Linked DNA regions of Pseudovibrio sp. M1P-2-3. The protein of the gene in region 1 binds, or shares a complex with, the protein of each later gene. Links are inferred from orthologs where the notes say so. Each region holds a gene or a part of one and is shown on either strand. Other genes may lie near its edges. The genes, in order: secA and secY.

Region 1 (7,921 bases):
CTTAAGACTGCTCAAAGCCTCTGGAGCAATGAAATCATCCCGCGTTCCACCAACCTGCCGATAGCAATCTACCCATTGGTCAAAAGAAACTTCCTTAATCTGCAAGCCGGAGGGAATTTCAGTTTCACCAAGGGACCAAATAGCCCGCCTGAGTACCAACGTCTCGGAATATCGCGTGTAATGGCGCTGGTCCATTTCACTATCAACATCATCCGGCGTTAAGGGGGTCCACCTGACATTAAAGGGCACATTCAGCCGTTTAAATGTGTGCTGCGCGTAGTCCAGCCGCCCTCCCACATTTTCATTATCACTTTTATCGAAAAAGTTGAGCGAATTAATACGTTTTGAAGGATTGGAAGACGAAATCCGCATCAACCACCCCCCATCAAAATCGGTCTTCGATGATGGAAAACAGTTCAGGTTCGACTGCTCCATACGCAACACTTCATCAAGACTGCATTCAGGCGCAACCGGACCACAGCCATTAAGATCTATAATCGCCATTGATCGCCACATATTCTTTTGTCAAATCACAAGTCCAAACAGATGCGCAGCCATCTCCCAGTCCCAGATCCACGGTCAATAGAATTTCGTCGTTCTTCATGACTTGTGAAGCGGCATCTTCACTGTAATCATCGTCCCGCTCTCCATCTACGGCCACACGGATATCTCCGAACCAGATGGCAAGGCGGTCTCTGTCGGCAGGCTCTCCAGCTTTACCCACGGCCATAACTACGCGGCCCCAGTTCGCATCTTCACCCGCAACCGCTGTTTTCACGAGAGGCGAATTGGCAATAGAAAGTGCAACCTTCTTGGCAGACTCGTTTGAAACCGCCCCTTTCACGTGTACTTCCACAAACTTGGTTGCACCTTCCCCATCCTTGACAATCTGGTGGGACAAGTCCTTCATCATTTCAAACAGTGCCGCCTTGAAATCCTGAAGACGTGGGTCATTTTCGCTCTTCACAGGTTCGTTGCCTGCGGCGCCTGTCGCCGCCAGCAGGACACTATCTGACGTGGAGGTATCACTGTCCACCGTAATGGCATTAAACGAGCCACCAACGCTTTGAGAGAGCAAGGATTGTAAGATAGGAGCGGGTATGGCCGCATCTGTAAACAAGAAACCCAGCATGGTAGCCATATCCGGGGCGATCATACCCGCACCCTTGGCGATGCCGTTGAGAGTGACGGTTGTGTCTCCCAGTTTGACATTCTTTGTTGCAAGTTTTGGATAGGTGTCTGTTGTCATGATGGCTTTTGCCGCAGACATCCAGCTCTTTCCCTCAGCGCGCTCTATGAGCTGATCCATCACGGCTACAAAACGCTCTGCAGGCAGCGGCTCACCAATTACGCCAGTGGACGCCAGATAGATCTCTTTATGGTCAATGCCGGTAGCGTTGCCCAGAATATTTGCAGTGAGTTCAACGGCTGCCCTGCCCTTTTTGCCCGTAAACGCATTGGCATTACCGGAGTTAATCAAAATTGCGCGCACTGTACCCTGAGGCAAGTTTTCCTTGCACCAATCAACTGGAGCACTCGGACACTTGGACTGTGTGAAAACGCCTGCAATGTGGGCTGGCCCATCCAGAAGCATCAACAGGACATCTTCTCGCCCTTGATACTTTACCCCAGCTTCTGCCGTTGCAAATCGCAGTCCCTTGATCTCTGGCAGTTCAGGATAAGACTTTGGAGCTAGGGGTGAAATTGCAGCACTCATGAAAACCCTCCAGAAAGACCGACAAAAAATAAAGGCTTCATCAGGCGTTAGCCAAATGAAGCCCCTATGACAAGTCTTTATTTAAAGGTTCAGCTTTACTTATTTGCTTTCAACAGCTGCCTTGTCGCCCTCAGCGTTTGCAGAGAACACTTCCACTTTGGTGTTCTCTTTCAGCTTTTCGATGTTTTCTTTGAACTTCTGAGCCATGATTTCTTGCGTAAGCTGACCTTCTACCTGTTCAAAGGCAGGAGCAGGCTGCTGACGTTTATCTTCACTCTTAATGATGTGATAACCGAACTGGGTTTTCACAGGCTCTTTTGTATAGGAGCCCGGCTTAAGCCCAAAAGCAGCTTTCTCGAACTCTGGAACCATCTGGCCTTTACCAAAGTAACCTAGTGACCCACCATTTGGACCGCTTGGACCCGTAGACTTTTCTTTGGCCAATTCTTCAAAGTTTGCGCCTTTGTCCAACTGAGCAATGATACCGTTTGCCTCTTCTTCTGAATCAACCAGAATGTGACGTGCAGAAACCTCTTCCGAGCCTGCAAAGTTTTCGAACTTTTTACCGTAAGCGTCTTTCAGCTCGGCCTCAGTAATTGTTCCTTGGATATTTTTCTGGAAATAAGCATTCTGTAGGGCGCGTAGGCGCTCCAAATTCATCGCGCGTTTAAATTCTTCTGTTTTATCCAGACCTTCTTTTTCAGCTTCATTAGCGAAAAGGGTCATCTCAACAAGCACATCAGTGAGCACACCACGCCACTGTGTTGGTGGCACCTGTTGGAGTTGCTGGGCATAATCGCGTGCAGCTAATGCAATGTCAGCTTCAGTAATAGTTACATCACCAACTTTTGCCACGACCGCATTGGGGTCTTTCTCCTGGGCATTTGCGACACCAAGACACAATACAAAAGCGGCAGCAGCAACAGTGCCTTTAAGTGGTCTGGAAAGGGCTAAAGTCATGTTTTTCTCTTTCTCTGGATGCCATCAGAATAATCACTGTAATCAAAAAAGGTTGATCCAATAGCAACGTCACGATGATAAAGCGCAGTTTGCAACGGTTGTTAGCGTTGACAACCACATCCCCCCAACTTATCTGTCAATCGCCCGGTTCTTTTCGCTTACATGCTTAATCCGCTGGGGCAACCGACTGACTCGCTTGGGGTCTGAGGCTGCATAAATCAGAAATATGAAGATTTCTAGGTTGTAGCTGATCGATTGATCTAGCACACCTGACAAAGGAAGGTCCGCATATGGTGGGGCTCGGCGCACTCGCCCGTAAAATTTTTGGTTCTGCGAATGACCGCACGGTTAAGGCTCTCAGACATAAGGTCACGGCTATCAACGCCCTTGAGCCTGAAATGCAAGCGCTTAGCGATGAGCAACTGAAAGCGAAAACCGAAGAATTTCGAAGCCAGCTGGCAGCAGGCGCGAAACTGGATGACCTGCTCATACCAGCTTTTGCAGTAGTGCGAGAAGCATCCCGGCGCGTTCTTGGCCTTAGACAGTATGATGTTCAGCTCATTGGTGGCATGGTTCTTCACGCCGGCCAGATTACCGAAATGCGTACAGGTGAGGGTAAAACCCTTGTGGCCACGGCTCCGGTTTACCTCAACGCCTTGACAGGCAAGGGTGTTCACGTTGTGACAGTGAACGACTACCTTGCCTCTCGTGACGTTGAGTGGATGGGGCAGGTCTACCGCTTCCTTGGTCTGACAACCGGTCTGATTGTTCATGGCATTAGCGATGAAGAGCGTGGAGACGCCTACAAAGCTGACGTAACTTACGGCACCAACAACGAATTCGGCTTCGATTACCTGCGCGACAATATGAAGTATGAGCGCGAATCAATGGTTCAGCGACCGCATCATTTCGCGATTGTGGATGAGGTGGATTCCATTTTGGTCGACGAGGCCCGTACGCCTCTTATCATCTCAGGGCCACTGGAAGATCGTACTGATTTTTACAACACAATCGACACGTTTATTCCAAAGCTTACGGATGAGGATTTCGAGCTGGACGAAAAAGCCCGCTCGGCGACTTTCACCGAACATGGTAACGAAAACCTTGAGAACTTGCTTTCTGATGCAGGGCTTCTCAAAGGCGATTCGCTGTATGATGTAGAGAACGTGTCCACAGTTCACCACCTGCAGCAAGGTTTGAAAGCCCATAAGCTTTTCCAGCGGGATCGTGATTACATCGTTCGCAATGATGAAGTTATTATTATTGACGAATTCACCGGTCGTATGATGCCCGGTCGCCGCTTCTCTGAAGGTCTACACCAAGCGCTAGAAGCCAAAGAGAAAGTTGCGATCCAGCCAGAAAATCAGACGCTAGCCTCCATCACCTTCCAGAACTACTTCCGCATGTACGATAAGCTAGCCGGTATGACCGGTACAGCCATGACGGAAGCCGAAGAGTTCATGGACATCTATGGCTTGGAAGTGATCGATATTCCGACGAACAAGCCTATCAAGCGTGTTGATGAGGACGATGAGGTCTACCGGACTGTTGATGAAAAGTTCAACGCTATTTTGCATCTTATTGATGAATGCCGCGAGCGAGAACAACCTATTCTGGTTGGTACCACATCTATCGAAAAGTCGGAGATTCTGGCCCAGCAACTTCAAAAGCATGGCTATAAGCAAGCGGACCTTTCTGACGCCAATGCCTTTGCTGCGCTTTATGCTGACCGCGAAACTTCCAAGAACGCAAAAATCTTTGCCGTTCTGAACGCCCGTTACCACGAGCAGGAAGCTCAGATTATTTCTCAGGCCGGCATTCCAGGGGCCGTCACCATCGCGACCAACATGGCTGGGCGTGGTACGGATATCCAGTTGGGCGGTAACCTTGAGATGCGCATTGCCGCCGAGCTTGGTGATATGCCTGAAGGTGCTGAGCGTACAGAAAAAGAAGAAGCAATCGGCAAAGAGTTCGAAGTTCTCAAAGAACGCGCACTAGCCGCTGGTGGCCTCTACGTTGTCGCAACAGAGCGCCATGAAAGTCGCCGGATTGACAACCAGCTGCGGGGCCGTTCCGGTCGTCAGGGAGATCCCGGTCACTCCAAGTTCTTCCTGTCTCTCCAGGATGACCTGATGCGCATTTTTGGATCAGACCGCATGGACTCCATGCTGCAGAAGCTGGGATTAAAAGACGGAGAAGCTATCATCCATCCTTGGATCAACAAGGCATTGATGAAGGCGCAGCAAAAGGTTGAAGCTCGCAACTTCGACATTCGTAAAAACCTGCTAAAGTTCGACGATGTTATGAACGATCAGCGTAAGGTTGTTTTCGAGCAGCGTCTTGAAATGATGGATGACACCGTTGTGGCTGAAGCTGTAGCGGAAATGCGAGAAGAAACCGTAGAAGGTCTCGTTGCACTCCACATTCCAGAAAAGGCATATCCTGAGCAGTGGAATACAGAAGGCCTTCAGAAAGAAGTCGAAGAAAAGCTTGCTCTGCAGTTGCCAGTTGTTGACTGGGCCAACGAGGAAGGTATTGCCGACGAAGAGGTGGAATCCCGCATTAAACGCGCCGCCGCTGAAGCAATGGCTGCAAAAACCGCCAACTATGGTGCAGATGTGATGCGCCAGATCGAAAAAGCGGTCCTGTTGCGAAGCATTGACAACTTATGGCGCGAGCATCTGGCTAATCTGGATCATCTGCGCGCCGTTGTTGGCCTCCGCGGCTACGCGCAGCGTGATCCATTGCAAGAGTATAAGACAGAGTCCTTCTCTCTCTTTGAATCCATGCTGGCAAACCTTCGCGAAACCACCACAACACAATTGATGCATGTGGAGTTAATGCAGCAGCAGCCCCCGGAGCTTCCAACGAACGCTGAATTGCCGGAAATGCACGGCCATCACGTGGACGCAACTACCGGTGAAGACGAGTTCGCGCTTGCTGATCGCCAGTTGGCACAAATTCGAGCGGAGCAGGCACCAAATGGCCGCAACCCTCAAGACCCTGAAACATGGGGCAAGGTGGGACGCAACGAGCCATGTCCGTGCGGCTCGGGTAAGAAGTTCAAACACTGCCACGGCAGCTTGGTATAACAAGACTCAAAAAGGCCGGTTTTCCGGCCTTTTTATTTGCTTCCTATAATATGCGTCATGACTTTTTCAAATCATCAAACTTGTATTCTTAAGGCGTTAAGATTGCAGTATTTCTCTTGGATCAGCCCCAAAGTTATTTAAACCTTTACTGCCCGGTACAAATAGAATTGCTAGACTAAATATCCAACCTATATACGAAATAAGGGATACAAGAACAAACCAACCAGAGAAATTAAAAACACGAATCCTTTGTGTCTGGATTGCAGTACCTGCAACAATAAAGAGACCTACGACAGGGGTAAGAAGTACCAAGGCAAGAGAGCGTAGGACGTAGCTCATACGATTGCGCCTACTGGGAAAACGAAAACAATAAAAATGGTCGTAAAGTCATACTCTGGGTAATGTTCTATTTTAGTGCATAAAAAAGGCCGCCTGTTTTCTCAACGGCGGCCTTTTGTAGAAAAGGCGGTGGTTATCCCTGCTCGATCACCACTTTCGTACCAATATCCACTTGCTCATAAAGATGCTCAACATCGCTATTCAACATTCTGAAACAGCCGGAAGACACAGCCTTACCGATTGACCAAGCCTCATTTGTTCCATGAATGCGGTAGATGGTAGATCCCAGATACAATGCACGCGCACCCAGAGGGTTTTCAGGTCCACCCTTCATATATGAAGGAAGCTTACGCCCCTTTGCGGCCTCACGGCGGCGCATTTCTGGTGGCGGTGTCCAACCCGGCCATTTAGCTTTGCGGGTCACTTTCTCATTGCCCGACCAACGGAACCCATCACGGCCCACGCCAATTCCATAGCGCATAGCCTTGCCCTTGGATTGTACGTGATACAAGTATCGGCCCTTTGTATCAACGATGATTGTGCCCGGCTCTTCATCGGTACGATAACGTACAAGTTTGCGCTTATATTTACGCTTAACCGAAGCTTCCATGAACCGCGGATCTTCACGGTATACGATCCACTTGCTTTGCTGCGGATCCCAATATTGCCCTGCCTCACTTGAAATCGGCATGACAAAAAAGGAGCTGACAGTAAGCAGCAGTGTTAAAATAAATATCCGAATCCCCGACAACATTTTTCCCCCAACGAAAAATCGAATTCACGCTTTACTGTGAAATACTATATGTCCTACGCTTGAGAACACGGCTCAAGCCATGAAAATTCTTCGTGATTGTTCATAGAACAATCCCGCCTGCTCAAGTATGCTTGTTTTAGTCTGGCAAATGTACAAGTTACGGCGCGTCAGTAAACTGCTTTCATATGCAGTCTCTACGATTTTTGAGTGTAAATGAAACTATCAACAACTTATCAATAGAATTTACCATGAGATTACGCAAAGACATCTAAGTATTCAAATTTAATAAAAAACAATGTTTTGGAGGCACTATGGACGAGATCATTTCCACCCAGACATCCTGTCTGCCCTATTCAAAAGCTGGTAATGGCAAAAAAGCGCCAGCTATTTTTATTCATGGCTTCGGGTCGGATGCAACTTCTTGGAGACCACTCCAAACAACATTGGAAGCCAAGCGAGAAACAATTGCCTTTGACCTGCCCGGCCATGGGCGCGCCCTCAACTGGCCCGAGATTGGAAGCCCGGGCAGCGCCGCCAAGTCCGTTGCTAGCTCCCTGAAAGCACTCAACTTGCACCGCGTCCATCTGGTTGGGCACTCCATGGGGGGAGCTATTGCTTGTTTGATTGCCATGAGAAGCCCTGAAATTGTGGCGAGCCTCACTCTTATTGGTCCCGGGGGATTTGGTGAAGAGATTAACGGTGCGGTTCTTCAGCAATACGCAGCTTCCAAAACTGCAGAAGCACAAGACGAAGTGCTTCATCACTTCTTTGGAAAGGGTCATAAAATTCCATGGAAAATTTCCGCTCACCTCGCAAACGAGCGAGCTCGTAAGGGCGCGATAGAGGCACTTGAAAAAGTTCACGGAGCATTTTTAAAGGCTGAAGGCCAAGGTGTGCTTCCCATAGAAAAACTGGGCGATATGAGCTTTCCCATTAAACTTCTTTGGGGAACAGACGATCAAATTCTGCCCTACTCTCAAACGAAGGCCATTCCCGCCAACATTGCGCTGCACAGCTTTAAGGGGGCGGGCCACATGCTGCAATATGAACACCCGAGGC
Region 2 (7,506 bases), 3.1 Mb from region 1 along the record:
TCACATGAAACGTGCAGGTCGTGTGTGGATCCGAATTTTCCCGGATGTACCGGTTTCTTCGAAACCAGCAGAAGTACGTATGGGTAAAGGTAAGGGTAGTCCTGAATACTGGGCATGTAAGGTCAAACCAGGCCGTATCATGTTTGAGGTTGATGGTGTGTCAGAAGAGATTGCTCGTGAAGCATTCCGTCTGGCTGCTGCCAAACTCCCGATCAAGTGCCGGTTTGTCCAGCGCATCGGCGAGTGATCGGACAGTTGAGAGGTTAAGGCCATGAAGGCTAGCGACGTAAGAGCAAAGACTGAAGATCAGTTGAAAGACGATCTTTCAGCTCTGAAGAAAGAGCAGTTCAACTTGCGCTTTCAGAAGGCAACAGGTCAGCTCGAAAATACTGCACGTGTCCGCGAAGTTCGTCGTGACATTGCGCAGATCCAAACCATCATGCGCGAAAAGCGCACGTCTATTAACGCATAAGGAGTCGAGGATGCCAAAGCGTATATTGCAGGGTATCGTCGTGAGCGATGCGAATGATAAGACGGTAACGGTTAAGGTAGAGCGTCGCTTTACCCACCCGTTGCTGAAGAAAACTGTGCGCCGTACGAAAAAGTATCGTGCACATGATGAAAACAATTCTTACAAGGTTGGTGACACTGTCTCTATCGAAGAGTGTGCACCAATTTCTAAGAATAAGAATTGGACTGTTGTTTCTAACGAAGCAACAAGCTAATGAACGCATCCGGTGCTTTTAATTTAGAGGCGCTGAGAAAAGAACAAGGCGACGAGTCATGATTCAGATGCAAACAAACCTCGACGTGGCGGATAACTCCGGTGCGCGTCGTGTAATGTGCATCAAGGTGCTCGGCGGTTCCAAGCGGAAGTATGCTGGCGTTGGAGACATCATTGTGGTGTCTGTAAAAGAAGCTATCCCACGGGGCCGTGTGAAAAAGGGCGACGTGATGAAAGCAGTCGTCGTGCGCACGGCAAAAGATGTCCGCCGCGCCGATGGCAGTGTGATCCGTTTCGACCGCAATGCGGCCGTACTGATCAACAATAACAAAGAACCGATCGGAACACGTATTTTTGGCCCAGTTCCTCGCGAACTGCGTGCTAAGAATCACATGAAGATCATTTCGCTTGCGCCGGAGGTGCTCTGATGCCCGCGAAGATCAAAAAGGGCGACAAAGTCGTCGTAATTGCCGGTCGTGACAAAGGGAAGACTGGGGAAGTGATCCAGATGCTTCCGTCCGAGAATCGCGCTGTCGTGCGTGGCGTTAACTTGGTGCGCAAGCACCAGCGCCAGACCCAGCAGAGCGAGGGCGGTATCATCACAAAGGAAGCTCCTATTCAGCTTTCCAATATTGCCATTGCTGATCCTAAGGATGGCAAGCCGACCCGCGTCGGTTTCACGACCAACGAAGATGGCGTCACTCAGCGTGTCGCCAAACGTTCGGGAGACGTGATTGATGGCTGACGCTACTTACACTCCCAAGCTGAAAGCGCACTACGATGAAGTAGTGCGTGCCCAGCTGCAGGAGAAATTCAACTACGCAAACCCTATGGAAATTCCTTCGATAGAGAAGGTAGTTTTGAACATGGGTGTTGGTGAAGCTGTCGGCGACAGCAAGAAAGCTCGGATCGCTTCTGAAGATCTTAGCTTGATTGCTGGTCAAAAGGCGGTTATTACCCGTGCTAAGAAATCTATCGCGACCTTTAAGGTTCGTGAAGACATGCCGCTGGGTGCGAAAGTTACCCTCCGTCGTGCGAAAATGTTTGAGTTCTTGGACCGTTTGGTTACAATCGCGCTTCCGCGTGTTCGTGACTTCCGTGGTCTGAACCCAAAAAGTTTCGACGGGCGTGGTAATTATGCAATGGGTCTTAAAGAACACATCGTTTTCCCTGAAATTGACTACGATAAAGTAGATCAAATGTGGGGTATGGATGTTGTGGTCTGCACCACTGCGAAAACCGATGACGAAGCGCGTGAATTACTGCGCGCGTTCAACTTCCCGTTCCGCAAATAAAAGCGGTATACGGGAAAGGAACGAGGACAGACGATGGCGAAGAAAAGCGCGGTCGAAAAAAATAAGCGGCGTGAGCGTCTTGTAAGCAAGTACGCTTCAAAGCGCGCTGCCCTGAAGGCGATGGCCAAGGACGAGAGCCTGTCCCTGGAGGAGCGGTTTAATGCCCGGCTTAAGCTTGCAAAGCTGCCGCGCAATTCCGCGCCTACACGGGTACGCAACCGGTGTGAAGTCACAGGTCGCCCACGCGGTTATTATCGCAAACTTAAGATGTCGCGTATTGCGCTTCGTGAGTTGGGTTCCCTGGGCAAGATCCCGGGTCTCGTGAAGTCGAGCTGGTAAGGAGTTACTGCTATGTCGATTTCCGATCCAGTCGGGGATATGATCACGCGCATTCGTAATGCGCACTTGCGTGGCAAAGCACGGGTATCCACCCCTGCGTCAAAATTGCGCGCAAACATCTTGGACGTTTTAGCTGCGGAAGGTTATATCCGTGGCTACTCTACTACCGCATTTGACGGTGGTAAGTCCGAGCTCGAAATTGAGCTGAAGTATTTTGACAATGAGCCAGTGATTCGCACGATTGAGCGCGTATCTAAGCCTGGCCGTCGTGTTTATTCTTCAGTGAAAAACATTCCACATGTGGCCAATGGCCTGGGCATTTCTATTCTGTCCACACCTCAAGGTGTGATGGCAGATCATGAAGCCCGCGAAAAAAATGTGGGTGGTGAGGTTCTTTGCCGCGTCTTCTGATGCGGCAATGTTCTACTAATACAAACTGACAGGTTGATCCTATGTCTCGTATTGGCAAAAAGCCAGTCCCCGTGCTTAGCGGGGTAACGGCATCGATCAACGGCCAGAACGTAGAAGTCAAGGGCCCGAAGGGAACGCTTTCCTTCGTGGCTCATGACCTCGTTCTCGTCGAGATGACAGATGCAGGTATTCAGGTAACTCCTCGCAACGAGAGCAAAACTGCTCGTTCAATGTGGGGTATGTGCCGTACTATGGTCGCTAACCTTATTACTGGTGTATCCGAAGGCTTCCAAAAGAAGCTCGCGATTACTGGTGTTGGTTACCGTGCGCAAGTTCAGGGTAAAACTCTGAATCTAGCCCTTGGTTTTTCCCATGATGTCAAATTTGACATCCCTGAAGGTGTGGAAATCAAGTGCCCGAAGCCGACTGAAATTGAAATCAGCGGCATCGATAAGCAGCTCATTGGACAGGTTGCAGCGAATATTCGCGAATTCCGTCCACCTGAGCCTTATAAAGGCAAAGGCGTGCGGTATGCGGACGAATTTATCGTTCGTAAGGAAGGCAAGAAGAAGTAACGGATACGACCATGGCGAATGGAAATTCTTTCGAACGTCGTCGCGCTCGCGTACGTCGCTCGGTAAAAAAAGTAGCGAATGGACGTCTACGGTTGTCTGTTTTCCGCTCTTCCAAGCAAATCTATGCTCAGATTATCGATGACACTAAGGGTGTAACCCTTGTTGCAGCATCTTCAATCGAAGCGGATGTAAAGAGCACTCTCAAGACTGGCGCTGACAAAGCCGCTGCCGAAGTAATCGGTAAGCTGGTTGCAGAACGCGCTCTGGCTGCTGGTGTTAAGCAAGTTGTGTTTGATCGTGGTGGATACCTGTTCCATGGCCGTGTTAAGGCTTTGGCAGATGCTGCTCGTGAAGGCGGACTGGAATTCTGATCGGCGCCTTTGGGTGCTTTTAGAAAACGGAAGACGAAAATATGGCGAGACAGGATAACCGGGATCGTGATGAGCGCGACAGTGAATTTGTCGATAAGCTCGTTCACATCAACCGCGTCGCAAAAGTAGTAAAAGGCGGTCGTCGCTTTGGCTTTGCTGCACTTGTTGTAGTTGGTGACCAGAAAGGCCGCGTTGGTTTTGGTCATGGTAAAGCCCGCGAAGTGCCTGAAGCAATTCGTAAGGCAACTGAAGCTGCAAAGCGCACGATGATTCGTGTGCCATTGCGCGAAGGCCGTACACTTCATCACGATGTAGAAGGCCGTCACGGCGCAGGCAAGGTAATCTTGCGTGCAGCTCCTGCCGGTACTGGTATCATCGCTGGTGGTCCTATGCGTGCAGTGTTCGAAACACTTGGCGTACAGGATGTTGTTTCTAAATCTCTCGGTACATCTAACCCGTACAACATGGTTCGTGCGACGTTTGATGCTCTGAAAAAAGAAGATAGCCCACGTTCAGTTGCTGCACGTCGTGGCCTCAAGGTTTCTACTTTGCAGGCTCGTCGTCGTGACAAGGATGATGCGGCAGTAGCACAAGCTGAAGCGTAAGCTTCGGTTTTTGCTTACTAGATTGAACAAGGGTTAGTGTCATGGCGACTACTGAAAAGACCGTAACGGTCGAACAGATCGGCAGCCCACTGCGTCGTCCAGCAGATCAGCGTGCAACACTGATCGGCCTGGGCTTGAACAAGATGCATCGTACCCGCACTTTGAAGGATACTCCTGAAGTGCGCGGCATGATCCGTAAGGTCAAGCATCTGGTTCGCGTCGTGGAAGAAGCGTAACGAGAGCCGGGAGATTAGACAATGAAACTCAATGAACTCCAGGACAATCCTGGTGCTTCACCGAGCCGTACTCGCGTTGGTCGCGGTATTGGTTCGGGTAAGGGTAAGACCGGTGGCCGTGGTGTCAAAGGTCAGAAGTCCCGTTCTGGTGTAGCCATTAAGGGTTTTGAAGGCGGTCAGATGCCATTGCATCGTCGTCTGCCAAAGCGCGGCTTCACAAACATCTTTGCTAAAGACCTGAATATTGTGTCTTTGGGCCGTATTCAAACTGCAATTGACGCTGGTAAGCTTGATGCTTCTGCGCCTGTTACAGTTGAATCATTGAAGGCAGCTGGTATTGTAAAGCGTGTGAGAGACGGCGTTCGTCTTCTTTCAGACGGTGAGCTTAAAGTAGCTGTAACTTTCGAAATTGCTGGTGCTTCTAAAACTGCTGTTGAAGCAGTTGAAAAAGCTGGCGGCAAAGTCGTTATCAAGGGAGCTAAGGCCGAATAGGCCTAGCTCTTTTTTTTGGTGTTTTCATACTGACCGGAGCGCGGAATGGCTTCTGCTGCCGAGCAACTTGCATCAAATCTAAATTTTTCCGCCTTCGCGAAGGCAGATGAACTCAAAAAGCGGATCTGGTTTACACTGGGTGCGCTTTTGGTGTATCGGTTCGGTACATACATTCCTCTGCCAGGCATTAATGCCGACGCGTTGGCTCAAGCATTTGGAAGTGCCCAGTCCGGCATTGTCGGACTCTTTAATATGTTCTCCGGCGGCGCCGTGGAACGTATGGCAATTTTCGCCCTGGGCATTATGCCCTACATCTCCGCATCGATTATCATTCAGTTGATGACTTCTGTTGTTCCATCCTTGGAGCAATTAAAGAAGGAAGGAGAGCAGGGGCGAAAGAAAATCAACCAATATACGCGGTATGGTACGGTGATATTGGCAATGTTTCAGGCCTACGGTATTGCTGTCGGGCTGGAATCTGCCGGTAATATCGTAGAAGATCCGGGTATGTTCTTCCGCGTTGCGACTGTTATCACGTTGGTCGGCGGTACTATGTTCTTGATGTGGCTTGGTGAGCAGATCACCTCTCGCGGTATCGGGAACGGTATTTCTCTGATTATCTTCGCGGGTATCGTTGCGGGGCTACCGTCAGCGGTGGTTTCAACACTTGAATTGGGTCGGCAGGGTGCACTGGCAACTCCGATCATCTTGATGTTGATTCTTCTGTCTGTTGCTGTCATTGCCGTCATTGTATTTATGGAGCGTGCGCAGCGTCGTTTGCTCATTAAATACCCGCGTCGGCAACAGGGAAATCGCATGTTCGAAGGTAATACTTCGTTCCTGCCTTTGAAACTGAACACAGCAGGTGTTATCCCACCAATCTTTGCATCCTCTTTGCTCTTGGTTCCAGCCACCATTTCCAGTTTTCAAACTGGTGAGGCAACAGGAACAGGCACAGAATGGCTGACAACCATCACTGCATGGTTAGGTCATGGTCAGCCTGCATATATGCTTATTTATGCAGCCCTGATTGTGTTCTTCTGCTTTTTCTACACAGCGATTGTTTTCAATCCTGCAGATACAGCAGATAACCTGAAGAAGCAGGGTGGGTTCATTCCAGGTATTCGTCCTGGTGAGCGAACTGCTCAATATATTGATCATGTCCTGACGAGAATTACAGTCGTAGGCGCGATTTACATCACGTTAATCTGTCTACTACCTGAATTCCTCATTTCTGCAACAGGCGTACCCTTCTACTTTGGCGGTACTTCCCTGTTGATCGTTGTTAGTGTCACAATGGATACTGTGTCCCAGATCCAAGGACACCTGCTGGCCCATCAATACGAAGGGCTGGTTAAGAAAACGAAACTGAGGGGGAAGCGTAAATGAGACTGATACTTCTCGGACCTCCGGGGGCCGGTAAAGGCACACAGGCAAGTCTGCTGGTTGAAAACTATGGCATTAAACAGCTATCAACCGGTGAAATGCTTCGTGCGGCTGTAGCTGCGGAAACTGAGGTGGGGCTTCAGGTCAAGTCTGTACTTGAGAATGGCGAGCTCGTCTCTGACGAGTTGATTGTTTCACTCATTGCAGACCGTATTGAGCAACCAGACTGCGCAAATGGGTTTATTCTGGATGGATTTCCAAGAACCATTGCACAAGCTGATTCTTTAGAGGCGCTTCTTTTTTCCAAGAACATGAAGTTGGATGCAGTAATCCAGCTTGATGTGGATGAAGGCAAACTTCTCGATCGTATCGAGAAGCGGGCACGCGAAAGCTCTGAAGTTCGTTCTGATGACAACGCTGAGGCGCTCAAGAAGCGTTTGGCGGTGTATAACGAGCAGACAGCACCACTTATTCACTATTATAGTGAGAAGGGTGCCTTGAAGGCGGTTGACGGAATGGCTTCCGTTGAAAAAGTTGCATCTAGTATTGATGCAGTTCTAAAGGCTGGAAGCTTGGCATAAACGTGCCACAAGTCTTGCACCTTTAGGCAAAATAAAGTATATGCCGGCGCATATCGACACCATTTTCGATTAGCGCCGGTTTTTCCTTGGGAAACCGAGGCTAGTCTTTTTGCTGTTTATGCCTATAAAAGCATAACAGAAATGGGAGAGGGCATGGTGTTGTGCCCTCGATTAAGGAGAAACAAAGTGGCCCGTATTGCTGGCGTCAATATTCCGACGAACAAGCGCGTAGTCATCGCGCTGCAGTACATTCACGGTATCGGCCCTAAGTTTGCTAAGCAAATCACTGAAAAAGTGGGTATTGCTGAGCAGCGCCGGGTTAACGAACTGTCTGATCAGGAAGTTCTGCAGATCCGTGAAGCAATCGATGCTGATCACCTCGTTGAAGGTGACCTGCGCCGTGAAACTGCAATGAACATTAAACGTCTCATGGACCTTGGTTGCTACCGTGGCCTGCGCCACCGTCGTGGTCTGCCGGTTCGTGGTCAACG

What was found.
Region 2: the proteins of secA (region 1) and secY are in contact, whole or in part, in a crystal structure (PDB 3DIN), measured with the Thermotoga maritima proteins. The link is inferred for Pseudovibrio sp. M1P-2-3 from one-to-one orthologs. Residues at the interface, in WP_004082002.1 of Thermotoga maritima: Glu261, Ala262, Arg263, Lys300, Ala301, Arg302, Thr303, Ile304, Ile305, Leu323, Tyr324, Asp325, Pro326, Val329, Ser330, Tyr333, Ile336, Lys340, Phe345, Val349, Glu363, Phe364, Tyr374, Ser375, Gly376, Gly377, Glu393, Ile395, Thr482, Ser483; in WP_004081795.1 of Thermotoga maritima: Glu108, Gly109, Glu110, Glu111, Ala236, Glu237, Arg238, Arg239, Ile240, Thr241, Ile242, Gln243, Tyr244, Ala245, Arg246, Arg247, Val248, Thr249, Gly250, Arg251, Arg252, Val253, Tyr254, Gly256, Ala257, Ser258, Thr259, Tyr260, Leu261, Pro262.

Annotation. Positions count from the first base shown.
Region 1 is NZ_JARRCW010000001.1:4,341,067-4,348,987, forward strand. What follows is about bases 2,607-5,969. They hold secA (preprotein translocase subunit SecA), read left to right. Parts: upstream 2,607-2,967; coding sequence 2,968-5,769; downstream 5,770-5,969. Other genes in these bases: P6574_RS19145 (peptidylprolyl isomerase), read right to left, coding at 2,607-2,677; P6574_RS22185 (DUF805 domain-containing protein), read right to left, coding at 5,866-5,969. Outside these bases: P6574_RS19135 (GNAT family N-acetyltransferase), read right to left, coding at 1-504; bifunctional glutamate N-acetyltransferase/amino-acid acetyltransferase ArgJ, read right to left, coding at 485-1,717; more of P6574_RS19145, read right to left, coding at 1,817-2,606; more of P6574_RS22185, read right to left, coding at 5,970-6,108; P6574_RS19155 (L,D-transpeptidase), read right to left, coding at 6,242-6,862; P6574_RS19160 (alpha/beta fold hydrolase), read left to right, coding at 7,174-7,921. UniProt on the Escherichia coli protein: Required for protein export, interacts with the SecYEG preprotein conducting channel.
Region 2 is NZ_JARRCW010000001.1:1,256,260-1,263,765, forward strand. What follows is about bases 4,318-7,265. They hold secY (preprotein translocase subunit SecY), read left to right. Parts: upstream 4,318-5,093; coding sequence 5,094-6,437; downstream 6,438-7,265. Other genes in these bases: rpsE (30S ribosomal protein S5), read left to right, coding at 4,318-4,320; rpmD (50S ribosomal protein L30), read left to right, coding at 4,362-4,556; rplO (50S ribosomal protein L15), read left to right, coding at 4,578-5,048; P6574_RS05720 (adenylate kinase), read left to right, coding at 6,434-7,015; rpsM (30S ribosomal protein S13), read left to right, coding at 7,202-7,265. Outside these bases: rplP (50S ribosomal protein L16), read left to right, coding at 1-247; rpmC (50S ribosomal protein L29), read left to right, coding at 272-472; rpsQ (30S ribosomal protein S17), read left to right, coding at 483-725; rplN (50S ribosomal protein L14), read left to right, coding at 784-1,152; rplX (50S ribosomal protein L24), read left to right, coding at 1,152-1,469; rplE (50S ribosomal protein L5), read left to right, coding at 1,462-2,019; rpsN (30S ribosomal protein S14), read left to right, coding at 2,053-2,358; rpsH (30S ribosomal protein S8), read left to right, coding at 2,371-2,769; rplF (50S ribosomal protein L6), read left to right, coding at 2,811-3,344; rplR (50S ribosomal protein L18), read left to right, coding at 3,356-3,715; more of rpsE, read left to right, coding at 3,757-4,317; more of rpsM, read left to right, coding at 7,266-7,506. UniProt on the Escherichia coli protein: The central subunit of the protein translocation channel SecYEG. Consists of two halves formed by TMs 1-5 and 6-10.